3 regions of the Bacillus sp. Marseille-Q1617 genome follow, and region 2 is predicted to be linked to each of the others. Evidence: a T-box and tRNA genes for the amino acid it is inferred to sense, from the RefSeq annotation. Region 2 holds a T-box; the other regions hold tRNA genes.

Region 1 (7,839 bases), on a different contig from region 2:
AGACACTGCACCGCGTTATCAACCCCAAAACGGGCCCGGAGAATACTGATTTATTCCTGTTCAAAATGCAATCTGACATTCAAGAGGAAAAGAAGGATCGATACAAAAAAATATGTATGCGGACGATGTAAAGGGAAGCTTATTTTTCGTGAAGAACTAAAGCAGGGTTCCTAGCTGCCGGTCAACCCAAACAGGGTAAGAAAAAAGGGATAACACAGTTAAAAAACTCTATGAAAAATAGTTGACAAGAAGCGGCTGAGTCATTATAATCGAAAGAGTCGATAAGACATTTTACAAAGCGTTAGAATACTTCACGTTCCGCAGTAGCTCAGTGGTAGAGCTATCGGCTGTTAACCGATCGGTCGCAGGTTCGAATCCTGCCTGCGGAGCCATTTTTATGGAGAAGTACTCAAGTGGCTGAAGAGGCGCCCCTGCTAAGGGTGTAGGTCGGGCAACTGGCGCGAGGGTTCAAATCCCTCCTTCTCCGCCATTATATTTTATTATCCTGGCCCGTTGGTCAAGCGGTTAAGACACCGCCCTTTCACGGCGGTAACACGGGTTCGAATCCCGTACGGGTCATTTTTTTATTTTTATTTCAAAATTGAATGTGAGATAAACGCACCGTTTTGTGGTGAGGTTGTTTCGCAGAAACAATTTAAGGTAAGTTATTTCGCTCTCGCAAGTTAATGACAGTTATTAAAGCAAAAAACTTTGGTCCGGTAGTTCAGTTGGTTAGAATGCCTGCCTGTCACGCAGGAGGTCGCGGGTTCGAGTCCCGTCCGGACCGCCAGAATATTTTTTAGAAAAGTGGTTGACGACCACGAGGTGGACATGTTATTATATAAACCTCGTCACTTTTCGAGGCATTGGGCTATAGCCAAGCGGTAAGGCATCGCACTTTGACTGCGACATGCGTTGGTTCGAATCCAGCTAGCCCAGCCATTATGAGCCATTAGCTCAGTTGGTAGAGCATCTGACTTTTAATCAGAGGGTCGAAGGTTCGAGTCCTTCATGGCTCACCAAAGATTTTTGCGACAGCAAAATATCTTTCATTTACATGCGGGTGTGGCGGAATTGGCAGACGCACCAGACTTAGGATCTGGCGCCGCAAGGCGTGGGGGTTCAAGTCCCTTCACCCGCATTATTATTTTTAAAAAACTGTTGACACAGCAGTGAATCCTAGTTATAATAGTGTTTGTCGCTTTAAACGCGGTCGTGGCGGAATGGCAGACGCGCTAGGTTGAGGGCCTAGTGGGGGCAACCCCGTGGAGGTTCAAGTCCTCTCGGCCGCACCAAAAGGATCTAACATACTGCGCCCGTAGCTCAATTGGATAGAGCGTTTGACTACGGATCAAAAGGTTAGGGGTTCGACTCCTCTCGGGCGCGCCACTAATTCTTCTACAAGCGAGTATGAAAGAATGAAAAGAACTAAATGCTTCTGAAACGGGAAGTAGCTCAGCTTGGTAGAGCACTTGGTTTGGGACCAAGGGGTCGCAGGTTCGAATCCTGTCTTCCCGACCATCACAATACATATTATATATGCGGGTGTAGTTTAATGGTAAAACCTCAGCCTTCCAAGCTGATGTCGTGGGTTCGATTCCCATCACCCGCTCCAATTTAACCATTTGAACCTTGAAAACTGAACAAAACAAGACAATACGTCAACGTTAATTCTAGATTTACCGTAACGAATATCGTTACAAAAAAGAGCTATTCAAACTTTTATCGGAGAGTTTGATCCTGGCTCAGGACGAACGCTGGCGGCGTGCCTAATACATGCAAGTCGAGCGGATCAAAGGGAGCTTGCTCCCTGAGATCAGCGGCGGACGGGTGAGTAACACGTGGGTAACCTGCCTGTAAGACTGGGATAACTCCGGGAAACCGGGGCTAATACCGGATAACTCAGTTCCTCGCATGAGGAACTGTTGAAAGGTGGCTTTTTGCTACCACTTACAGATGGACCCGCGGCGCATTAGCTAGTTGGTGAGGTAACGGCTCACCAAGGCGACGATGCGTAGCCGACCTGAGAGGGTGATCGGCCACACTGGGACTGAGACACGGCCCAGACTCCTACGGGAGGCAGCAGTAGGGAATCTTCCGCAATGGACGAAAGTCTGACGGAGCAACGCCGCGTGAGTGAAGAAGGTTTTCGGATCGTAAAACTCTGTTGTTAGGGAAGAACAAGTGCCGTTCGAATAGGGCGGCGCCTTGACGGTACCTAACCAGAAAGCCACGGCTAACTACGTGCCAGCAGCCGCGGTAATACGTAGGTGGCAAGCGTTGTCCGGAATTATTGGGCGTAAAGCGCGCGCAGGTGGTTTCTTAAGTCTGATGTGAAAGCCCACGGCTCAACCGTGGAGGGTCATTGGAAACTGGGGAACTTGAGTGCAGAAGAGGAAAGTGGAATTCCAAGTGTAGCGGTGAAATGCGTAGATATTTGGAGGAACACCAGTGGCGAAGGCGACTTTCTGGTCTGTAACTGACACTGAGGCGCGAAAGCGTGGGGAGCAAACAGGATTAGATACCCTGGTAGTCCACGCCGTAAACGATGAGTGCTAAGTGTTAGAGGGTTTCCGCCCTTTAGTGCTGCAGCTAACGCATTAAGCACTCCGCCTGGGGAGTACGGTCGCAAGACTGAAACTCAAAGGAATTGACGGGGGCCCGCACAAGCGGTGGAGCATGTGGTTTAATTCGAAGCAACGCGAAGAACCTTACCAGGTCTTGACATCCTCTGACAACCCTAGAGATAGGGCTTTCCCCTTCGGGGGACAGAGTGACAGGTGGTGCATGGTTGTCGTCAGCTCGTGTCGTGAGATGTTGGGTTAAGTCCCGCAACGAGCGCAACCCTTGATCTTAGTTGCCAGCATTCAGTTGGGCACTCTAAGATGACTGCCGGTGACAAACCGGAGGAAGGTGGGGATGACGTCAAATCATCATGCCCCTTATGACCTGGGCTACACACGTGCTACAATGGACGGTACAAAGGGCAGCGAGACCGCGAGGTTTAGCCAATCCCATAAAACCGTTCTCAGTTCGGATTGCAGGCTGCAACTCGCCTGCATGAAGCTGGAATCGCTAGTAATCGCGGATCAGCATGCCGCGGTGAATACGTTCCCGGGCCTTGTACACACCGCCCGTCACACCACGAGAGTTTGTAACACCCGAAGTCGGTGAGGTAACCTTTTGGAGCCAGCCGCCTAAGGTGGGACAGATGATTGGGGTGAAGTCGTAACAAGGTAGCCGTATCGGAAGGTGCGGCTGGATCACCTCCTTTCTAAGGAATATATATGAAACGTTTGACAGTCGAAGTTTTGTTCAGTTTTGATGGTTCAACCATCAAAATGATATTACTTGTTTCACAACAAGTAATTCTTATTTTCTTTGCGCTTGCGGCAAAGCTGATTCGAAGATGTTGTCTTCACCTCAGCGCAAGGCAGCACGAAGGAAATTCACTGATGTGTTTCACGATGTGAAGCAAATCAGTAGCCTTGTTCTTTGAAAACTAGATAAAGATAAATTGATAGTCAAGAAATTACCGAGTATCGCCATTTTAGGTTTTAACACCTTGTAACAACCAATTCGGTTAAGTTATGAAGGGCGCACGGTGGATGCCTTGGCACTAGGAGCCGACGAAGGACGGGACTAACACCGATATGCTTCGGGGAGCTGTAAGTGAGCTTTGATCCGGAGATTTCCGAATGGGGGAACCCATTGTTCGTAATGGAACAATATCCATACTTGAATACATAGAGTATGGAAGGCAGACCCAGGGAACTGAAACATCTAAGTACCTGGAGGAAGAGAAAGCAAATGCGATTCCCTGAGTAGCGGCGAGCGAAACGGGATGTAGCCCAAACCAAGAGGCTTGCCTCTTGGGGTTGTAGGACACTCTATACGGAGTTACAAAGGAACGGAGTAGACGAAGAAGTCTGGAAAGGCTCGTCAAAGAAGGTAACAACCCTGTAGTTGAAACTTCGTTCCCTCTTGAGTGGATCCTGAGTACGGCGGGACACGTGAAATCCCGTCGGAAGCTGGGAGGACCATCTCCCAAGGCTAAATACTCCCTAGTGACCGATAGTGAACCAGTACCGTGAGGGAAAGGTGAAAAGCACCCCGGAAGGGGAGTGAAAGAGAACCTGAAACCGTGTGCCTACAAGTAGTCAGAGCCCGTTAACGGGTGATGGCGTGCCTTTTGTAGAATGAACCGGCGAGTTACGATCCCATGCAAGGTTAAGTCGATGAGACGGAGCCGCAGCGAAAGCGAGTCTGAATAGGGCGAATGAGTATGTGGTCGTAGACCCGAAACCAGGTGATCTACCCATGTCCAGGATGAAGTCCAGGTAACACTGGATGGAGGTCCGAACCCACGCACGTTGAAAAGTGCGGGGATGAGGTGTGGGTAGCGGAGAAATTCCAATCGAACTTGGAGATAGCTGGTTCTCTCCGAAATAGCTTTAGGGCTAGCCTCATGTGTAAGAGTCTTGGAGGTAGAGCACTGTTTGGACTAGGGGCCCTCATCGGGTTACCGAATTCAGACAAACTCCGAATGCCAAAGACTTATCCATGGGAGTCAGACTGCGAGTGATAAGATCCGTAGTCGAAAGGGAAACAGCCCAGACCACCAGCTAAGGTCCCAAAGTATACGTTAAGTGGAAAAGGATGTGGAGTTGCTTAGACAACCAGGATGTTGGCTTAGAAGCAGCCACCATTTAAAGAGTGCGTAATAGCTCACTGGTCGAGTGACTCTGCGCCGAAAATGTACCGGGGCTAAACGTATCACCGAAGCTGTGGATTGACACCTTTTGGTGTCAGTGGTAGGAGAGCGTTCTAAGGACAGTGAAGTCAGACCGTAAGGACTGGTGGAGTGCTTAGAAGTGAGAATGCCGGTATGAGTAGCGAAAGATGGGTGAGAATCCCATCCACCGAATGCCTAAGGTTTCCTGAGGAAGGCTCGTCCGCTCAGGGTTAGTCGGGACCTAAGTCGAGGCCGATAGGCGTAGACGATGGACAACAGGTTGATATTCCTGTACCACCTCTTTTCCGTTTGAGCAATGGGGGGACGCAGGAGGATAGGGTAAGCGCACTGCTGGATATGTGCGTCTAAGCAGTTAGGCTGATGATGAGGCAAATCCCATCATCGTGAAGGCTGAGCTGTGACAGCGAGCGAATTATAGTAGCGAAGTTCCTGATTCCACACTGCCAAGAAAAGCCTCTAGCGAGGAAAAAGGTGCCCGTACCGCAAACCGACACAGGTAGGCGAGGAGAGAATCCTAAGGTGAGCGAGAGAACTCTCGTTAAGGAACTCGGCAAAATGACCCCGTAACTTCGGGAGAAGGGGTGCTCTTTGAGGTGCATAGCCTCGAAGAGCCGCAGTGAATAGGCCCAGGCGACTGTTTAGCAAAAACACAGGTCTCTGCGAAGCCGTAAGGCGAAGTATAGGGGCTGACGCCTGCCCGGTGCTGGAAGGTTAAGAGGAGTGCTTAGCGCAAGCGAAGGTGCGAATCGAAGCCCCAGTAAACGGCGGCCGTAACTATAACGGTCCTAAGGTAGCGAAATTCCTTGTCGGGTAAGTTCCGACCCGCACGAAAGGCGTAACGATCTGGGCACTGTCTCAACGAGAGACTCGGTGAAATTATAGTACCTGTGAAGATGCAGGTTACCCGCGACAGGACGGAAAGACCCCGTGGAGCTTTACTGTAGCCTGATATTGAATTTTGGTACAGCTTGTACAGGATAGGTAGGAGCCTTGGAAGCCGGAGCGCCAGCTTCGGTGGAGGCGTTGGTGGGATACTACCCTGGCTGTATTGAAATTCTAACCCGCGCCCCTTATCGGGGTGGGAGACAGTGTCAGGTGGGCAGTTTGACTGGGGCGGTCGCCTCCTAAAGAGTAACGGAGGCGCCCAAAGGTTCCCTCAGAATGGTTGGAAATCATTCGCAGAGTGTAAAGGCACAAGGGAGCTTGACTGCGAGACCTACAAGTCGAGCAGGGACGAAAGTCGGGCTTAGTGATCCGGTGGTTCCGCATGGAAGGGCCATCGCTCAACGGATAAAAGCTACCCCGGGGATAACAGGCTTATCTCCCCCAAGAGTCCACATCGACGGGGAGGTTTGGCACCTCGATGTCGGCTCATCGCATCCTGGGGCTGTAGTCGGTCCCAAGGGTTGGGCTGTTCGCCCATTAAAGCGGTACGCGAGCTGGGTTCAGAACGTCGTGAGACAGTTCGGTCCCTATCCGTCGTGGGCGCAGGAAATTTGAGAGGAGCTGTCCTTAGTACGAGAGGACCGGGATGGACGCACCGCTGGTGTACCAGTTGTCTTGCCAAAGGCATCGCTGGGTAGCTATGTGCGGAAGGGATAAGTGCTGAAAGCATCTAAGCATGAAGCCCCCCTCGAGATGAGATTTCCCATCACTTTATGTGAGTAAGATCCCTGGAAGATGACCAGGTAGATAGGTCAGAGGTGGAAGCATGGTGACATGTGGAGCTGACTGATACTAATCGATCGAGGACTTAACCACAAAGAGTCATTTTTAAATGAACACATTGGTCGATATTCGGCTTTCTTGACATCAATCCTTTATCTAGTTTTGAAGGAACAACCCCTTCAATTGAATATTCGTCTGGTGATTATGGCGAAGAGGTCACACCCGTTCCCATGCCGAACACGGAAGTTAAGCTCTTCAGCGCCGATGGTAGTTGGGGGCTCTCCCCCTGTGAGAGTAGGACGTCGCCAGGCGGATATGAAATTTTTTTTGCACAATCTAACATCGGTAACATATAGTGTGGTATAATCTATATATTACCAATATTATCGTCGCGGGGTGGAGCAGTTCGGTAGCTCGTCGGGCTCATAACCCGAAGGTCGCAGGTTCAAATCCTGTCCCCGCAATACCATTGGTCTGGTAGTTCAGTTGGTTAGAATGCCTGCCTGTCACGCAGGAGGTCGCGGGTTCGAGTCCCGTCCAGACCGCCATTACTTTACACGTAAACGAAACTTTGGTTTCGTTTTTTTATTTGTCTTAAAGGGTTTTATTCGTGAATGATGTGATGAGATGCGGTATTAGGGGCGGCTTATTTAGAATAAGTATTAAAAGATCATAAAAGTGTAAACAGGATCATAAATCCGGAATTAGGATCGTAAAATTTCAGGGAGGATCATAAATATGGAATTAGGATCGTAAATTCCCAAACAGGATCATAAAACTAGATAAAGGTTCATAACTGGTTTTCTCCTGACAGAAATATCCCAAGAAAACACACTTTTCACCTTTTCAAAAGTCAAGTCCGCAATATTGTGTAAAATTCCTTACAGCTGTTTTCAACTATTTAGGGTTATTTGTTGTAGCCCCCACATTTTTTGGCGAAACTACCATGAGTTCCTGATCTCATAGCCGGTTGGGTCTGTCAAAGGTTTTTCACTTTGACAGACCCAACCGGCTATGAAAAAATCCATGATGGTAGTTTCTCAAAAATCGTTATTAACTACTGAACTTTCTTTTGGAATATACGGTTTGTTGATAGTGAAGTAATACGGCTCCCACCAAGCGAAATGCAGACTGGGTATTAGGGAAAATCCGAATCACTCTTTCTCGCCTACGTACTTCTGGTTTAAACGTTCCAAACTATTTGTACTCCGAATGTGTGGACGAATTGTTTCAGGATGTTCCATATATTGAATGGTATCTTCGAACCCTTCATCTAGTACCTTTAAAGCCTTCTCAAATTTTGGTTGTTCACTAAACTTATTCATCAATTCTTCCTTGAAATTCCTCATGTCTTCTATCGTGATTGCCTCAAATATTCGTTTGATCATTGTTCTTACTTCAATGGAATCTTTCTT
Region 2 (7,839 bases):
TTTGGTTCCGGGATTGTGTTTCCTTCCATGTATGCCATGGCCGGTTCTGTGTGGCCCGAAGGCGGACGAAAGGCGTTCAATTCCGTTTACGTCGCTCAAAACATCGGAGTTGCAGTAGGTGCGGCAGCAGGCGGATTGGTGGCATCTTTTTCATTCAGTTATATATTCCTCGCGAATTTACTTATGTACGTCGTATTCTTCTTGATTGCTCTTTTCGGCTACCGCCATATATCGGTGGATTCAGCAAGACAGACCTCTGTTCTGAGCGAAAAAAGAGTGATACGGAACAAAACAAAGCTGACCGCGCTTCTGATCATCTGTGCGGCCTACTTACTATGCTGGGTCGGCTATGTTCAGTGGCAGTCGACCATCGCAACCTATACACAGGAAATCAATATCAGTTTGAAGCAGTACAGCCTGCTTTGGACCATCAACGGCGCCTTGATCGTGCTCGCTCAGCCTCTTTTATCAAAAGCGATCAAACGTTTTGAGGACAATCTTAAGATGCAGATCATGATAGGGATCATCATATTTATGGTTTCCTTCGGAGTGGCTTCTGTTTCGGATACGTTTGAATGGTTTGCGATCTCCATGATCATATTGACCGTGGGTGAAATGCTGATTTGGCCTGCCGTTCCTACGATTGCCAATTCACTGGCTCCAAGGGGGCGTGAAGGCTTTTATCAGGGAATTGTAAACAGTACGGCTACGGGCGGGAGAATGATCGGGCCGTTCATCGGGGGAGTCTTGGTTGATTTGTTCAGCATGCAGGTTTTATTCATGTCACTGATCGGTTTCTTCGCCGCCGCTTTGATGCTGGCGGGTTTATATGATCGTCCATTAAAAAAAGAAGCACCTGTGTCATTGCCAGTACAATAAAAGCCGGTGAATTTTTCACCGGCTTCTTTACTGCATTAAGATTGTCCAGCTCCTGCGGCTAGAGGCTCGAGGTCATAAGTCAAGCAATCCAAAAAGGCAAAAAACGCCTTTCCGGCTTGCTCGCCTTATGCTTGTCGCCTCTGTGCGAGCCGCCTCCGCTTTTCTATATTTTCCAGCTCCTGCGGCTAGAGGCTCGAGGTCATAAGTCAAGCAATCCAAAAGGCAAAAAACGCCTTTCCGGCTTGCTCGCCTTATGCTTGTCGCCTTTGGGCGAGCCGCCTCCGCTTTTCTATATTTTCCAGCTCCTGCGGCTAGAGGCTCGAGGTCATAAGTCAAGCAATCCAAAAGGCAAAAAACGCCTTTCCGGCTTGCTCGCCTTATGCTTGTCGCCTCTGGGCGAGCCGCCTCCGCTTTTCTACTGTCCAGCTCCAGGACCTAGAGGCACATGTCATAAGCCAATCCGGCCAAGAAGGCAAAGACCGCCTCCCAGTCCGGCTCGTCTTATGCCAACCGCCTCTGAGCAAAGCCCTTCCGTTTTTCTATATAAAAAGGGCTCCCATTTCCTATGGAAGCCCACTTGCAAAAAATTGAGGCGGATGATCCAAACTCCACATAGTTTGCTGCCGTTAAGGCGTGATCACCGACTTACACAATTCAGCTCATCGCTTGTATAGAATAACACGGAATGAATCCAAACACAATCTTTTATTGTCCGAAAGAATATGGTTAAATATTCTAATTCATTACTCGTTTACTCTTGTCTTGTTTTGCAGCCAGTATTTAATGATAGGGCCCTTGTCACCATATACGGGATCGCGGTCAGGGAGGGGAACATTTTTGATGTCAATAAGGACTTGCGGCCGCTCTTTCAAACACCCTTCTTTCATATTATATTCGGCTCCGTCGGGATAGGCACCGACTACTCTGAAACCGGGGCTTGAAGATAATTTTTTGTGGCCGGTCCCTGCGGGAAGTATGAGTACATCACCTTTTCGAACTGTTACTTCCACGCCTTTATCCCCGCCAAGCTGTACTTTTGCATTGCCTTCCATGACTCCGATCACTTCATGTGCATTGCTGTGATAGTGATGATAACCATGGACGCCGTTTACCCAGCTGTTCAGCCACTTATTATGATTAAAGATTCTTTCCATCTCATCTGTATCATCCATTGCATTGCGGTAGATGAGAACAGGCAAATCCGGATTGTTTGGGATGGTACCATCATCTTCTAAGTAATAGATTTTTAAACGATCAATTTCCATTCCATCACCTCCTCGTATTTATATAAAAAGATTCCCCCTCCCCCTTGTTTATAAACCCAATTCTTCCTGTTTTATATATTATGGAAATCCCCTCAATGAAGAATTGATATGCTACTATAATAGTAAGGATATTTTGAATTGATAGATAATACTTGAATAGATCAAACATCATGAAAGCAGGGGAATGAGATGAGCAGTCTGTTAAAAAAAGTTTCTGCCGAAATGATAGAAATCATCTTGGAGAATGCCTTTGAATGGCTGGTTGTAGTCGATAAGGATGGGAACATCATTTACATCAATGAAAACTATTGCAAGTTTCTTGAAGTGGACCGGGATAAAGCGATCGGAACCCACGTGATAAATGTGATTGAAAATACCAGAATGCATAAGGTCGTGGAAAGCGGTAAAGAGGAAGTGGCGGATCTGCAGTACATCAAAGGAAATTATATGATTGCGAACCGTATCCCGATCGTGGTGGACGGGGAAGTGATCGGCGCTTTCGGCAGCGTGATATTCCGCGATACGAGTGAATGGATGCAGATGAGTTCGCATGTGAAAAACATGATGTCGAAGATTCAAAGCTATATACAGGATATCAATACAGGGGTGAAGTACAACTTATATGATATCATCGGGGAATCCGAAGGGATCAGGGAGTTGAAAGACAAGGTCCAGATGATTGCACCAAGCGATATCTCGATTCTGATCAGGGGGGAAAGCGGTACCGGTAAGGAATTATTCGCCCACAGCATTCACCAGCTCAGTGAAAGGAGCGGTCAGCCTTTCATTAAAGTGAATTGTGCTGCGATTCCTGAACAGCTTCTGGAGTCGGAGTTATTCGGATATGAGGAAGGTGCGTTTACCGGAGCCAAAAAAGGAGGGAAGAAAGGGAAATTCCAACTCGCCCATAAAGGCACCCTTTTCCTCGATGAAATCGGTGACATGCCGCTTAATATGCAGGCAAAACTCCTCAGGGTGCTGCAGGAAGGAGAAGTGGAAGCGGTAGGGTCTTCCCGTGTGCACCAGGTGAATGTCAGAATCATCGCTGCCACCAACCGGCCCCTAGAAAAAATGATGGAAGAAAAAAGATTCAGGAGCGATCTCTATTATCGGATCAATGTAGTGCCATTTGTTATACCGCCCCTAAGGGAAAGGAAAGATGACATCATCACTCTTGCAGAATTCTTCTTAGGGAAATCGATGAAGTCTTCCGGCAAAAGGATTCAGGGGTTTCAGCAGGACGTGTTGGATGTATTCACCTCTTACAGCTGGCCGGGGAACTTAAGGGAGCTGGAAAATGTAATCAATGCGTCAACCTACTTATCAAATGAAAATCAGATTTCATTAAGTTCCTTACCCCAGTATATGAAAGCGGGGACTCTTTACAATGTAGAATCAAAGACTTTGAAAGAAATTCTTGATGATACAGAGAGAAGTGTACTGGAACAAAGTTTGAAAAAGTTTCATCAAGACAAACGGAAGCTGGCTGCCGCGCTTGGTATCAGTAAATCGACACTTTATGAAAAATTAAACAAATATCAGCTTTTGGATTAGTCCAGAAAATCGGAATAGAGTCCGATTTTCTGGACTTTTTGTTATTGATAAGAAATTGTGTACATCTTGTGAATGATATTTTATTATAGTCCGGATTTCCGGACTGTCATTTTCATGAAAGGCTGATTTTATTAATCTGAAAGTTGGCACAATTATTGCATGTCTATTAAGTGAACGATCTATACAGAAAGGAGCAGACATTGCCAAACAGAAAAATGTAAACGATTGCAACAAAGGGAGAAGAAAAACGTTTTTTGGAAAAAAGGGGGATTACAAGATGTTAAGTATGATTGGTCTCATTGGCGGACTTATTTTATTAATCTTTTTAACAATGCGGGGAATGAACATTTTAATTGTCGGACCCATCTCTGCATTATTCGTGGCTGTGCTCAGCGGGATGCCGTTATTCCCGCAGCTGGCTGGTGAAGGGGAAGCGAATCTGGTTTCCAACTATATGTCAGGGTTTACAAGCTTCGTGGCCGCATGGTATTTGATGTTCTTACTTGGTGCCATCTTCGGTAAGGTGATGGAGGATAGCGGAGCGGCGGACAGTGTATCGCGATTTGTCGTTGATAAATTGGGTATGAAATTTGCCGTATTTGCAATCGTATTAGCCTGTGCTGTTTTGACTTATGGCGGTGTAAGCTTATTCGTCGTTGCCTTTTCAGTATATCCGATGGCAGTCAGCCTATTTAAGCAGGCAGATCTGCCCCGCCGGTTCATCCCGGCTGCACTTGCATTCGGTTCCGTTACATTTACGATGACGTCAGCCGGATCGCCTGAAATTCAAAACTGGATTCCGATTGAATATTTAGGTACAACGCCATACGCAGGCTGGGAAGTCAGCTTGATTGTGGCAGTGTTCATGGCAGTGTTCGGTTACTGGTGGTTAAAGCGCATGATTGCCAAAGCAGTCAACAAAGGGGAAAGATTCCAATCCCGCGAAGAAGATCCTGTCATTGATGAAGGGAGACCGTTACCAAATCCATTGATGGGACTCATCCCGTTATTGGTCGTTCTGATCCTGTCGTTTATTTTCCATGACTCCTTAAAGCAGTCGGCTCTGATCATTGCTTTATTGGGCGGGGTCATTTCTGCTTACGCTTTAAATCGAAAATATTTCAAAGGATTTTGGAGTGCGGTTTCAGAGGGTACGATCGGTGCCCTGATTGCTATCGGGAACACCGCAGCGGTCGTTGGATTCGGTGGAGTGGCGAAAGCAGTCCCTGCATTTGAGACGGCTGTTGATGTCATGACCAATATCCCGGGTTCACCTCTTATCGGTGGAGCCATTGCGGTAAGTGTCATTGCCGGTATGACAGGTTCTGCATCAGGCGGTCAGGCAATCGCCCTTCCTATCCTGGCACCTCATTATGTCGACATGGGTGTTAATCCTGAAGCCCTTCACAGAACTGTGGCGATTTCTTCAGGTGCCCTGGATTCCCTTCCGCATAACGGATATGTGGTCACCACGATCCGGTCGATTTGCAATGAGTCTCACGGAGAAGCCTATGGTGCAGTAGGTGCATTGACCGTCATTGTTCCATTGATCGGATTGGCGATCGCCATCTTATTGTTCAGCTTGGGAGTAGGTATCTAAGAAAGGAGTATCATCATGGTTGAAAACAAAGTCGTGTTTGTCACAGGTGCAGCACAAGGAATCGGTTTTGAGATCGGAAAGGAATTCGCTGCGAACGGTGCAAAAGTGGTACTAACAGATCTGAAGGAAGATGGAGTGCAGGAAGCTGCACTCTCCCTGAAAAAAGAAGGATATGAAGCGATGGGCATCCGCTGTGATGTTACTTCTGAGGAAGACTTGAAAGAAGCCATTGCGTCCACAGTGAATCATTATGGAAGACTTGATGTGCTGATTAATAACGCGGGTCTTCAGCATGTGTCGCCTATCGAAGATTTCCCGACAGAGAAGTTCGAGTTTTTGGTGAAAGTCATGCTGACGGCTCCATTTGTGGCAATCAAACATGCCTTGCCTATCATGAAAGAACAAGGCTTCGGCAGGATCATCAATATGGCTTCCATTAATGGACTAGTGGGGTTTGCCGGCAAGGCAGCCTATAATTCTGCGAAACATGGAGTCATCGGTTTGACCAAGGTTGCAGCACTTGAAGCAGCAGCACATGGTGTCACTGTGAATGCTGTCTGCCCCGGCTATGTCGATACCCCGCTTGTACAGAATCAGCTTGGTGATCTGGCTAAGACGCGAAATGTCCCTCTTGAAAAAGTACTGGAGGAAGTCATTTATCCGCTGGTTCCGCAGAAAAGGCTTCTGGACGTAAAGGAAATAGCTGACTATACGATGTTCCTCTGCAGTGATGCTGCAAGGGGCGTAACTGGTCAGGCAGTGGTGCTGGATGGAGGATATACGGTTCAGTGATGATGAAACGACTCAGGGATGGGTCGTTTCTTTTTTGCTATTTTTTATCGGAAAATTGACATGCTTTATAAAAAACGGATTCAAATTCACTAAATTCCTTCACATTGGGCTTGCGCTCCTGAATATTTTCTCCTAAAATAGTGAATATATATAATGATTCTTATATTTCAGACGTTGATCAGGAGTAGTAATGAATGTTTTCTGTCTTAGAGAGTTGACGGGTGGTGGAAGTCAACCGGGAGCATCATGAACTCGCCTGCTGAGTTGCAAGTGTGAACAATCAGTAAGACTTGCCGTTTTCCGCGTTAAGGATGAATGAAGCTGAGTGCGCGTACACTAATGTGGGTGGTACCGCGGGAGAATAAATACATAACTCTCGTCCCAAATATTTTTATTTGGGATGGGAGTTTTTTATTTTGCTTCAATAAGCCTGATCAAAGAACGAACCGTCCGTCTGAACCACATTCCATTCATTTGATAAAGGAGGATCTCAATATGAGTTTTGATCATAAAAGCATTGAGACAAAATGGCAGCAGTATTGGGAAGAAAACAAAACGTTCAAAACAACTGAGGATGAGTCGAAAAAGAATTTCTATGCGCTGGATATGTTCCCGTATCCATCAGGTGCAGGCCTTCACGTAGGCCACCCGGAAGGTTACACCGCAACGGATATCCTTTCCAGAATGAAACGTATGCAGGGGTATAACGTCCTTCATCCAATGGGGTGGGATGCATTCGGTCTTCCTGCGGAGCAGTACGCGCTTGATACAGGAAACGACCCCGCCGAATTCACGAAGCAGAACATCGATAACTTCCGCCGTCAGATCAAGGCGCTTGGTTTTTCTTATGACTGGGACCGTGAAGTGAATACGACTGACCCTGGCTACTACAAATGGACGCAATGGATCTTCCTTAAGCTTTATGAAAAGGGCTTGGCTTACGTTGATGAAGTAGCGGTGAACTGGTGCCCGGCGCTTGGTACGGTCCTTGCGAATGAAGAAGTCATAGACGGAAAGAGTGAGCGCGGAGGCCATCCGGTCGAGCGCCGCCCGATGAAACAGTGGATGCTGAAGATCACGGCTTATGCGGACCGCCTTCTTGAAGACCTGGAAGATGTCGATTGGCCGGAAAGCATCAAGGATATGCAGCGCAACTGGATCGGACGTTCTGAGGGAGCAGAAGTCGTCTTCAACATTGACGGACATGATGCATCATTCGATGTGTTCACAACACGTCCTGACACGATCTTCGGTGCAACCTATGCAGTGCTTGCCCCTGAACATGATCTGGTTGAAAAAATCACCACTCCTGAACAAAAAGAGAAAGTTGAAGCTTACCTTGATAAAGTGAAAACAAAGAGCGATCTTGAACGTACCGATCTTGCAAAAGAAAAAACAGGTGTGTTCACTGGGGCATATGCGATCAACCCTGCAAACGGAAGCAAAATGCCGATCTGGATTGCAGATTACGTTCTTGTGAGTTACGGATCTGGAGCCATCATGGCCGTACCGGCGCACGATGAGCGAGACTATGAATTTGCCAAGCAATTCGACCTGCCGATCGTTGAAGTGGTTTCAGGCGGAGACGTTGAAAAGGAAGCCTACACAGGTGATGGAGAGCACGTGAATTCTGATTTCCTTAACGGTCTTGGGAAAGAAGAAGCCATCACAAAAGCGATCTCTTGGCTTGAAGAAAAAGAAATCGGTACGAAGAAAGTCACATACCGCCTTCGTGACTGGCTGTTCAGC
Region 3 (7,839 bases), on a different contig from region 2:
ATCATCTGTTGAAACCTGAACCCCAGTAATCCGATTTCATCTGGACCAAAGGACGGGAGCTGAACATTCATATTCCCTTTTTCCACTTGCTGGATATTCTTAAGGAGTACCCGGATCGGCGACGTGATCTTGAATGACACGAACAATGTGGCAAGCACGACCAGCGTCAATCCGAGAATGCCAAATAGAATATTGATCTTCGCGACACTGAAGGCGCTTTCGTAAAGGTTCGCATAACTGACCCGCTTCGCAAGGATCCAGCCCCCTGCCGATACAGGCAGCTGATCATACATAATCACGCCGTTGAATTCATCTTCTTTCCATTCAAGCGTCCCTGCAAGCTCTTTCCCCTCAACAATGCGTTTGATCCACTTCTGGTTATTCTGATCATCCGACACGTCAAGGTCAGAGCTGTAAATCATTTCTCCCTGAGGAGTCAGAATGTAGAACTCCTCTGTCTCGGCCGTATATAAATTCCTGCTCAAATCAATGATTTTTTCCGGGGATATCTCAAGGGATATGTAAGCGAGAACCTCATCATCAGGGATATTCCTGAACGCCCGGTGAACCGTAATGATATTTTTGGAACGCTTGATTTCATTTTCTTTCTGAGGAAAGGTCGGTTCAATATACATATTGTAAGGACTGCGTTCCGCTCTTAGAAATGCTTCTTTTTTTGTCTCCTTTTTTTCACTTGAAAATACGACGTTTGAACGTTTTGTAGCCGAGATGACCCTGTCTTCATTCTCAAACGAAATCTTTACCCCGGTGATTGTGTCTGCAGTGTATAAAATGGTTTGCACCACATTTTTCACGATCCCGATTGTCAGGTAATCATTCTCCTGTCCCGGGTTTCTCATATAGTTGATAAAATCAGGATTATTATAGAGGGATAAAGTCAAATCATTTAATTCATTAATATAACTTTCTAGATTAATCTTACCCTGATATAACAAATTCCGGCTTTCTGCAACCACCTGGTCTTCTATCGAATTCTTCGTGTACAAATATGTAATCACAATGGAGCTGCCAAAAGGTACTATGGTTGTGATCATCAGGAGCACGATCAGCTTATTCCGTATACTGTTCTTTAACATGAGGAAAGGTACCTCCACATTTTGCTTACCCCTAGTATAATACCTGCTTGTACATACATGAAGAGTTTTTTCAAAATAATGAAATTTTTCTAAAGTAAACTTTGTTTACGAGAGTTGTTAACTTCCCCCGTGAGATACTTTTAGGAATAAACAGAAAGCATGCCTTCACAGACATGCTTCCGTTTATTCTGTTTTACTTCAAGTTATCCCAGGATTGCTGGAATCTCTCTAGTAAAGTATCATAGTCGATTTTTCCTGCAGCATATTCCTGGATGGCGGCAGCAAATTCTTTGTTTGCTCCATCCGGCCATTTGAACCAAGTCCAAGGAATTGTTTTCTCTTCTTTAGAGTAGTCAAGGATTGACGTACCAAGGTCACCAAGTCCAGCAGGTTCGATGTTATCAAATGCCGGGATGAACGCGAATTCTTCAGTGATATAACGTTTTCCTGTTTCAGACGAAACCATCCAGTTCAAGAACGTTTTTGCTTCTTCTAGATGCTCTGAGTTTTTATTTAATACCCAGTTATTCGGAACACCTACAGGCAGGCTGTTAGCACTTTCATCATTGCTGATCGGAATCGGAAGGAAGCCCATGTTGATTTCAGGGTTGATCTCAGTGATCATATTTTCCGTCCAGTTACCCTGCTGAAGCATTGCTGTTTCACCAGAAGCGAAAAGCGTTACCTGCGTGTTGTAGTCAGTTGTTAATGGATTATCATTCGCATATTTCAGCTCAGTATCCAGCACTTCCTTGAATTGCTTGAACTTTTCATTTCCGACAATCTTTTCAGAACCATCGTATAATCCTGCGATAAAAGCCTCAGGATCATCCTGCTGAGCGAAAGGAATGTTCAGTAAATGCTGTCCGATTACCCACCATTCGCCGTATCCAGCCGAAAATGGAGTGATTCCAGCTTTCTCAAGTTTCTTGGAAGCATCTTTCAATTCATCAATTGTTTTAGGAGCTTCTTTAATGCCTGCTTTTTCAAACAGATCTTTATTGTATACAAACCCGTAACCTTCAAGGTTTACCGGCATACCATACAGTTTACCGTCTTCAGCAGTCATAGGAACTTTGCCGATAGGAAGAACATGCTCCACCCATGGCTCACCTGAAAGATCCGCTAACTTCTCCTGCCATAGCTCTAACTCTTTAAAACCACCGTTGTTGAAAATATCCGGCTCTTCCCCGGAAGCAAACTTCGCTTTAAGTGCAGCACCGTAATCGGCACCGCCGCCAACAGTTTCAAGTTTCACCTTGATATTTGGATGTTCTGCTTCGAATTCCTTGATCATCTCTTGAAGCTGATCAGCAATTTCCACTTTGAATTGGAACAAGTTAAGAGTGACTACGTCATCGCCTGACTTGGAATCACTGTCACCGCCTGATGATGTATCTTTTGAAGAACACCCTGCGATAATACCAAATACAAGAACGAAAGATGTAAGAAGTAAAAGAATGCGTTTCATAATTGGTTTGACCTCCCTGATATAATTTTATTGTATATAAAGTCCTGCATGAATAACAGAACCTTTATATCTACTTAATAGAACCTGAAGCAATTCCTTTAATGATATGTTTCTGTAAGAACAGGAAGAAAACGATGACCGGTGCAATGCCCAGCACCAATGCCGCAAGCCCCATATCCCACTGCTTTGTATACTGTGCAAAGAATGAACTTGCAGCAAGTGGAATCGTACGCAGCTCGGCATCCTGTAAAACCAGGAGCGGCAGCAGGTAATCATTCCATATCCAGAGAGTATTCAAAATGATAACTGTAACGGTGATCGGCTTCAGGAGAGGAAATACAATTCTCCAAAACACGCCAAACTGGCTGCATCCGTCAATCATCGCTGACTCTTCAATCTCAACAGGCACCGTCTTCACAAAACCATGAAATAAGAACAGAGATAGCGGTACTCCAAAACCAAAGTACATGATGATCAACCCTGGTATGCTGTTCGTCAGGTTCAAAGCCCCTCCGAGTTTCATAAGCGGAATCATCACCGTCTGGAAAGGGATGACCATCGCTGATACGAAAATAACAAATAGAATCTTACTGAACTTGCCAGGTGTCCGGACCATCTTCCAGGCAGCCATTGAACTGATCACCACTAAACCGATGTTGCTGGCTACCGTGATGACAAGTGAATTCCAGAATGCCCTGGGGAAATTGATGATGTCCCACACCTTAGCATAGTTCGAAAACATAAATTCCTTCGGCCATGCCGCAGCATCAATGAGAATGGCTGCAAACGGCTTAACAGAATTGATAAAAACAAAGTAAAAGGGAATCAAGAAGATGAGACCAAGGACAATCCCGATAATCTCAAGTACAAACGTCTTTTTTGTATATCGATTGCCCATTATGCCTCAACCTCCTTCTTCTTCGTCAGCATGACTTGGAACGTTGTAAAGATCGCTACGACAACAAAGAATAAAATGGACTTTGCTGTTCCAAGACCATAACGATTATTCTGGAATGCTTCCTGATAGATATTAATCGCTACAGACTGAGTCGAATTAAATGGACCTCCGCCGGTTAACGATATATTCAGATCAAAGATCTTGAAAGCCATTGATATCGTGAGGAAGAAGCAAATCGTGAATGCCGGAAGAATTAATGGAATAATAATCTTCGTCAGGAGAGTCCAATTCGACGCCCCGTCCATCTTAGCAGCTTCCAACAGGGAATTATCCACCCCTTGCAAGGCTGCTACGTAGATGACCATCATATAACCGCTGATCTGCCAGGCAAATACGATGACAATTCCCCAGAAAGCAGTCTTTTCATCACCAAGCCATGGCATCTTGAAGAATGCGATATCCGTCATGTTCCCGACTGAAGCGAATCCTTTAACAAAGATGAATTGCCAGATGAAACCTAATAATAACCCTCCGATGACATTCGGAATAAAAAACACCGTTCTCAGGATATTACGGGTTTTCAGCGCTGCATTCAAAAGCAAAGCAAAACCAAAACCGATTAAATTACTAATGATAACGGCAGCAAACATAAATTTCGTCGTAAACATAAAAGAATTAAAGAACGTTTTGTCATTCGTGAAAATCTGCTTATAATTCTCAAAACCTACCCACTCTACAACAGAACTGACTCCATTCCATGAAGTGAAAGAATAATAGACTCCCATTAAAAAGGGAAGAATCTGTATCACAATGAAAAAAAGTAGTGCAGGTCCTACAAAGGCAGCGTAAGTCAACAAGCTCTTATATTTAAATTTCTTCTTTGACACTGCCTTGATCTGTGCTTGGGTACTTACCGGTCCAGTCTTCAATGTTGGTTCCACACGCTTCACCACCCCTTTGTTATGTAACCGTTTTCTTATAGTATAAAGGCTGTGCTTATTTTATTAGGTCAACAAAATTGACAAAGAAGGTGCAATATTTTGACTAGTTGTGATATCGGTTGATTGCAAGGATTTAAGTATTAGGATTTTTGGTTATCAGGGAATGGGGTGGGATTTATGGTGTGGACATGGGTTGTTTTATTGATTGGCTTTGGAGGAGTACAGATGATTCGAATTGAAAATGATTGTTATCTAATTAAACGGTGGTTGGGAATGGTGTAAGTTAATGGCATGGGGGCTATAGCAGTTGCTAGAAAGTACTCGAAACGGTCTGGATCGTATAAAAGAGTACCAACTTTCGATAGTCTGGATGTCCCCGAGTGGACATATGCCCTTGTGCCATACAGGATTCTCTTGAGACTTAAATAATGGCGCCAGTTTCCTGATAATTGCGCAGGAATCTCATTTATTGCGCAGCTTTTTCGATAATCGCGCAGCAATTTTATTTATTGCGCCACATTATGGATTATTGCGCTACTTAGAATTAGTATAATAAGAATGGAAGTCCATCAACTTGCTTGCTCCCTTGATATCACAGACGACTTCATTACAGTCTCATCAAGATCCTCTGAAGTTATTTCTCCAATTGAATAGCAAAAAAGACTTTCTCCTAAAGAGAAAGTCTTTTGTATGTATGATTGGAGCGGGTGATGGGAATCGAACCCACGACATCAGCTTGGAAGGCTGAGGTTTTACCATTAAACTACACCCGCGGATGGTACCGGTGGCCGGGGTCGAACCGGCACTCCGTGAGGAACACGATTTTGAGTCGTGCGCGTCTGCCTATTCCGCCACACCGGCATTCATATGGAGGCGCCAACCGGATTTGAACCGGTGATAAAGGTTTTGCAGACCTCTGCCTTACCACTTGGCTATGGCGCCATATGAATGGAGCGGAAGACGGGATTCGAACCCGCGACCCCCACCTTGGCAAGGTGGTGTTCTACCACTGAACTACTTCCGCAATACTACTGGGCTAGCTGGATTCGAACCAACGCATGTCGCAGTCAAAGTGCGATGCCTTACCGCTTGGCTATAGCCCATTGATAGTATATGTCACAATATTGTTAATGTGACAATTATGGGGCGACTGATGGGAATCGAACCCACGAATGCCGGAACCACAATCCGGTGCGTTAACCACTTCGCCACAATCGCCATGATCATATTGGCAGGGGCAGTAGGAATCGAACCCACACCAAAGGTTTTGGAGACCTTCGTTCTACCGTTAAACTATGCCCCTATGAAAATTTATTTATTACGCTTCGCTGTGCAAAATATAAGGACGCTTATTTTACTCCGCTAACGCTTCGTAAACTTTAATGAGGAATCTTTTCCTTCACTACGCTGCGCAAAAATTCTTGGTGGAGGGGGGCAGATTCGAACTGCCGAACCCGAAGGAGCGGATTTACAGTCCGCCGCGTTTAGCCACTTCGCTACCCCTCCATCTGTTCAGTGGTGCCGGCAAGAGGACTTGAACCCCCAACCTACTGATTACAAGTCAGTTGCTCTACCAGTTGAGCTACACCGGCACTAAAATAGATGGTGGCTCAGGACGGAATCGAACCGCCGACACATGGATTTTCAGTCCATTGCTCTACCAACTGAGCTACTGAGCCATATTAATATTTTCGTTCCTAATGTGAGCATCCAATTGTCCATCATCCAGCTCTCAGAAGGATTATTCAAGTTGCTGCTCGAGCTGTACGCTGATGATTACTCGGGTGAAGCTTATTCACCGTGCTCTACCAACTGAGCTACTGAGCCATATTCATTATTAGCATTTTAAGAAAAATGGCGGTCTGGACGGGACTCGAACCCGCGACCTCCTGCGTGACAGGCAGGCATTCTAACCAACTGAACTACCAGACCAATGGTATTGCGGGGACAGGATTTGAACCTGCGACCTTCGGGTTATGAGCCCGACGAGCTACCGAACTGCTCCACCCCGCGACGATAATATTTTTTAAGCGTTTTCCTTATAGTAAGGAGCGCTACTTTCACTTTGTTGTGCTTCGTGAAAGTTTTGGAAGGATCTTTTGCTCCGCTACGCTATGCAAAAATCCATGGTGGAGGATGACGGGATCGAACCGCCGACCCTCTGCTTGTAAGGCAGATGCTCTCCCAGCTGAGCTAATCCTCCAAATTGTATGTGTGTTCATTTCGCTTAGGCGAAAAGACTTCTTTGGTGACCCGTACGGGATTCGAACCCGTGTTACCGCCGTGAAAGGGCGGTGTCTTAACCGCTTGACCAACGGGCCAGGTAAAAGAAATTATATGGCGGAGAGCAAGGGATTTGAACCCTTGAGACAGCGTTTGACCGTCTACACGATTTCCAATCGTGCTCCTTCGACCACTCGGACAGCTCTCCTTATGGCTCCGCAGGCAAGATTCGAACTTGCGACCGATCGGTTAACAGCCGATAGCTCTACCACTGAGCTACTGCGGAACGATATGCCTGGCGACGTCCTACTCTCACAGGGGGAGATCCCCCAACTACCATCGGCGCTGAAGAGCTTAACTTCCGTGTTCGGCATGGGAACGGGTGTGACCTCTTCGCCATAGTCACCAGACAAATTTATGATGTCTTTTTTAAGGACAAGTACTATTATATCGTCTTTTAAAGATTTTTCAAGACTTTTTTTGTACTTTTCATGAGAATTTTGTTCCCTGAAAACTAGATAAAGGATTGATGTCAAGAAAGCCGAATATCGACCAATGTGTTCATTTAAAAATGACTCTTTGTGGTTAAGTCCTCGATCGATTAGTATCAGTCAGCTCCACATGTCGCCATGCTTCCACCTCTGACCTATCTACCTGGTCATCTTCCAGGGATCTTACTCACATAAAGTGATGGGAAATCTCATCTCGAGGGGGGCTTCATGCTTAGATGCTTTCAGCACTTATCCCTTCCGCACATAGCTACCCAGCGATGCCTTTGGCAAGACAACTGGTACACCAGCGGTGCGTCCATCCCGGTCCTCTCGTACTAAGGACAGCTCCTCTCAAATTTCCTGCGCCCACGACGGATAGGGACCGAACTGTCTCACGACGTTCTGAACCCAGCTCGCGTACCGCTTTAATGGGCGAACAGCCCAACCCTTGGGACCGACTACAGCCCCAGGATGCGATGAGCCGACATCGAGGTGCCAAACCTCCCCGTCGATGTGGACTCTTGGGGGAGATAAGCCTGTTATCCCCGGGGTAGCTTTTATCCGTTGAGCGATGGCCCTTCCATGCGGAACCACCGGATCACTAAGCCCGACTTTCGTCCCTGCTCGACTTGTAGGTCTCGCAGTCAAGCTCCCTTGTGCCTTTACACTCTGCGAATGATTTCCAACCATTCTGAGGGAACCTTTGGGCGCCTCCGTT

The links. The T-box of region 2 lies ahead of leuS (leucine--tRNA ligase). A T-box ahead of a tRNA ligase gene usually reads a tRNA of that ligase, here a tRNA-Leu.
Region 1: it encodes a tRNA-Leu, which carries the amino acid that the T-box ahead of leuS (leucine--tRNA ligase) is inferred to sense. The anticodon was not compared.
Region 3: it encodes a tRNA-Leu, which carries the amino acid that the T-box ahead of leuS (leucine--tRNA ligase) is inferred to sense. The anticodon was not compared.

Annotation. Positions count from the first base shown of each region.
Region 1 is NZ_CAHJXM010000001.1:148,291-156,129, forward strand. It holds gene HWX64_RS00825 (SprT family protein) at 1-174, shown strand, start outside; tRNA gene HWX64_RS00830 (tRNA-Asn) at 318-392, shown strand; tRNA gene HWX64_RS00835 (tRNA-Ser) at 400-490, shown strand; tRNA gene HWX64_RS00840 (tRNA-Glu) at 508-579, shown strand; tRNA gene HWX64_RS00845 (tRNA-Asp) at 714-790, shown strand; tRNA gene HWX64_RS00850 (tRNA-Gln) at 868-942, shown strand; tRNA gene HWX64_RS00855 (tRNA-Lys) at 947-1,022, shown strand; tRNA gene HWX64_RS00860 (tRNA-Leu) at 1,060-1,141, shown strand; tRNA gene HWX64_RS00865 (tRNA-Leu) at 1,210-1,295, shown strand; tRNA gene HWX64_RS00870 (tRNA-Arg) at 1,313-1,389, shown strand; tRNA gene HWX64_RS00875 (tRNA-Pro) at 1,445-1,521, shown strand; tRNA gene HWX64_RS00880 (tRNA-Gly) at 1,542-1,615, shown strand; rRNA gene HWX64_RS00885 (16S ribosomal RNA) at 1,723-3,274, shown strand; rRNA gene HWX64_RS00890 (23S ribosomal RNA) at 3,582-6,517, shown strand; rRNA gene rrf (5S ribosomal RNA) at 6,619-6,735, shown strand; tRNA gene HWX64_RS00900 (tRNA-Met) at 6,815-6,888, shown strand; tRNA gene HWX64_RS00905 (tRNA-Asp) at 6,896-6,972, shown strand; partial or broken gene HWX64_RS00910 (IS256 family transposase) at 7,478-7,839, opposite strand, start outside.
Region 2 is NZ_CAHJXM010000002.1:1,065,891-1,073,729, forward strand. It holds gene HWX64_RS16735 (MFS transporter) at 1-879, shown strand, start outside; gene HWX64_RS16740 (cupin domain-containing protein) at 1,623-2,144, opposite strand; gene HWX64_RS16745 (sigma-54-dependent Fis family transcriptional regulator) at 2,334-3,698, shown strand; gene HWX64_RS16750 (GntP family permease) at 3,976-5,298, shown strand; gene HWX64_RS16755 (3-hydroxybutyrate dehydrogenase) at 5,314-6,090, shown strand; T-box leader at 6,256-6,477, shown strand; gene leuS (leucine--tRNA ligase) at 6,586-7,839, shown strand, end outside.
Region 3 is NZ_CAHJXM010000001.1:1,118,940-1,126,778, reverse strand. It holds gene HWX64_RS05645 (sensor histidine kinase) at 1-1,097, opposite strand, end outside; gene HWX64_RS05640 (ABC transporter substrate-binding protein) at 1,291-2,568, opposite strand; gene HWX64_RS05635 (carbohydrate ABC transporter permease) at 2,639-3,466, opposite strand; gene HWX64_RS05630 (carbohydrate ABC transporter permease) at 3,466-4,407, opposite strand; tRNA gene HWX64_RS05625 (tRNA-Gly) at 5,107-5,180, opposite strand; tRNA gene HWX64_RS05620 (tRNA-Leu) at 5,184-5,268, opposite strand; tRNA gene HWX64_RS05615 (tRNA-Cys) at 5,276-5,349, opposite strand; tRNA gene HWX64_RS05610 (tRNA-Gly) at 5,357-5,431, opposite strand; tRNA gene HWX64_RS05605 (tRNA-Gln) at 5,439-5,510, opposite strand; tRNA gene HWX64_RS05600 (tRNA-His) at 5,550-5,625, opposite strand; tRNA gene HWX64_RS05595 (tRNA-Trp) at 5,637-5,710, opposite strand; tRNA gene HWX64_RS05590 (tRNA-Tyr) at 5,830-5,913, opposite strand; tRNA gene HWX64_RS05585 (tRNA-Thr) at 5,924-5,999, opposite strand; tRNA gene HWX64_RS05580 (tRNA-Phe) at 6,011-6,086, opposite strand; tRNA gene HWX64_RS05575 (tRNA-Asp) at 6,263-6,339, opposite strand; tRNA gene HWX64_RS05570 (tRNA-Met) at 6,347-6,420, opposite strand; tRNA gene HWX64_RS05565 (tRNA-Val) at 6,535-6,610, opposite strand; tRNA gene HWX64_RS05560 (tRNA-Glu) at 6,654-6,728, opposite strand; tRNA gene HWX64_RS05555 (tRNA-Ser) at 6,746-6,838, opposite strand; tRNA gene HWX64_RS05550 (tRNA-Asn) at 6,842-6,916, opposite strand; rRNA gene rrf (5S ribosomal RNA) at 6,924-7,040, opposite strand; rRNA gene HWX64_RS05540 (23S ribosomal RNA) at 7,212-7,839, opposite strand, start outside.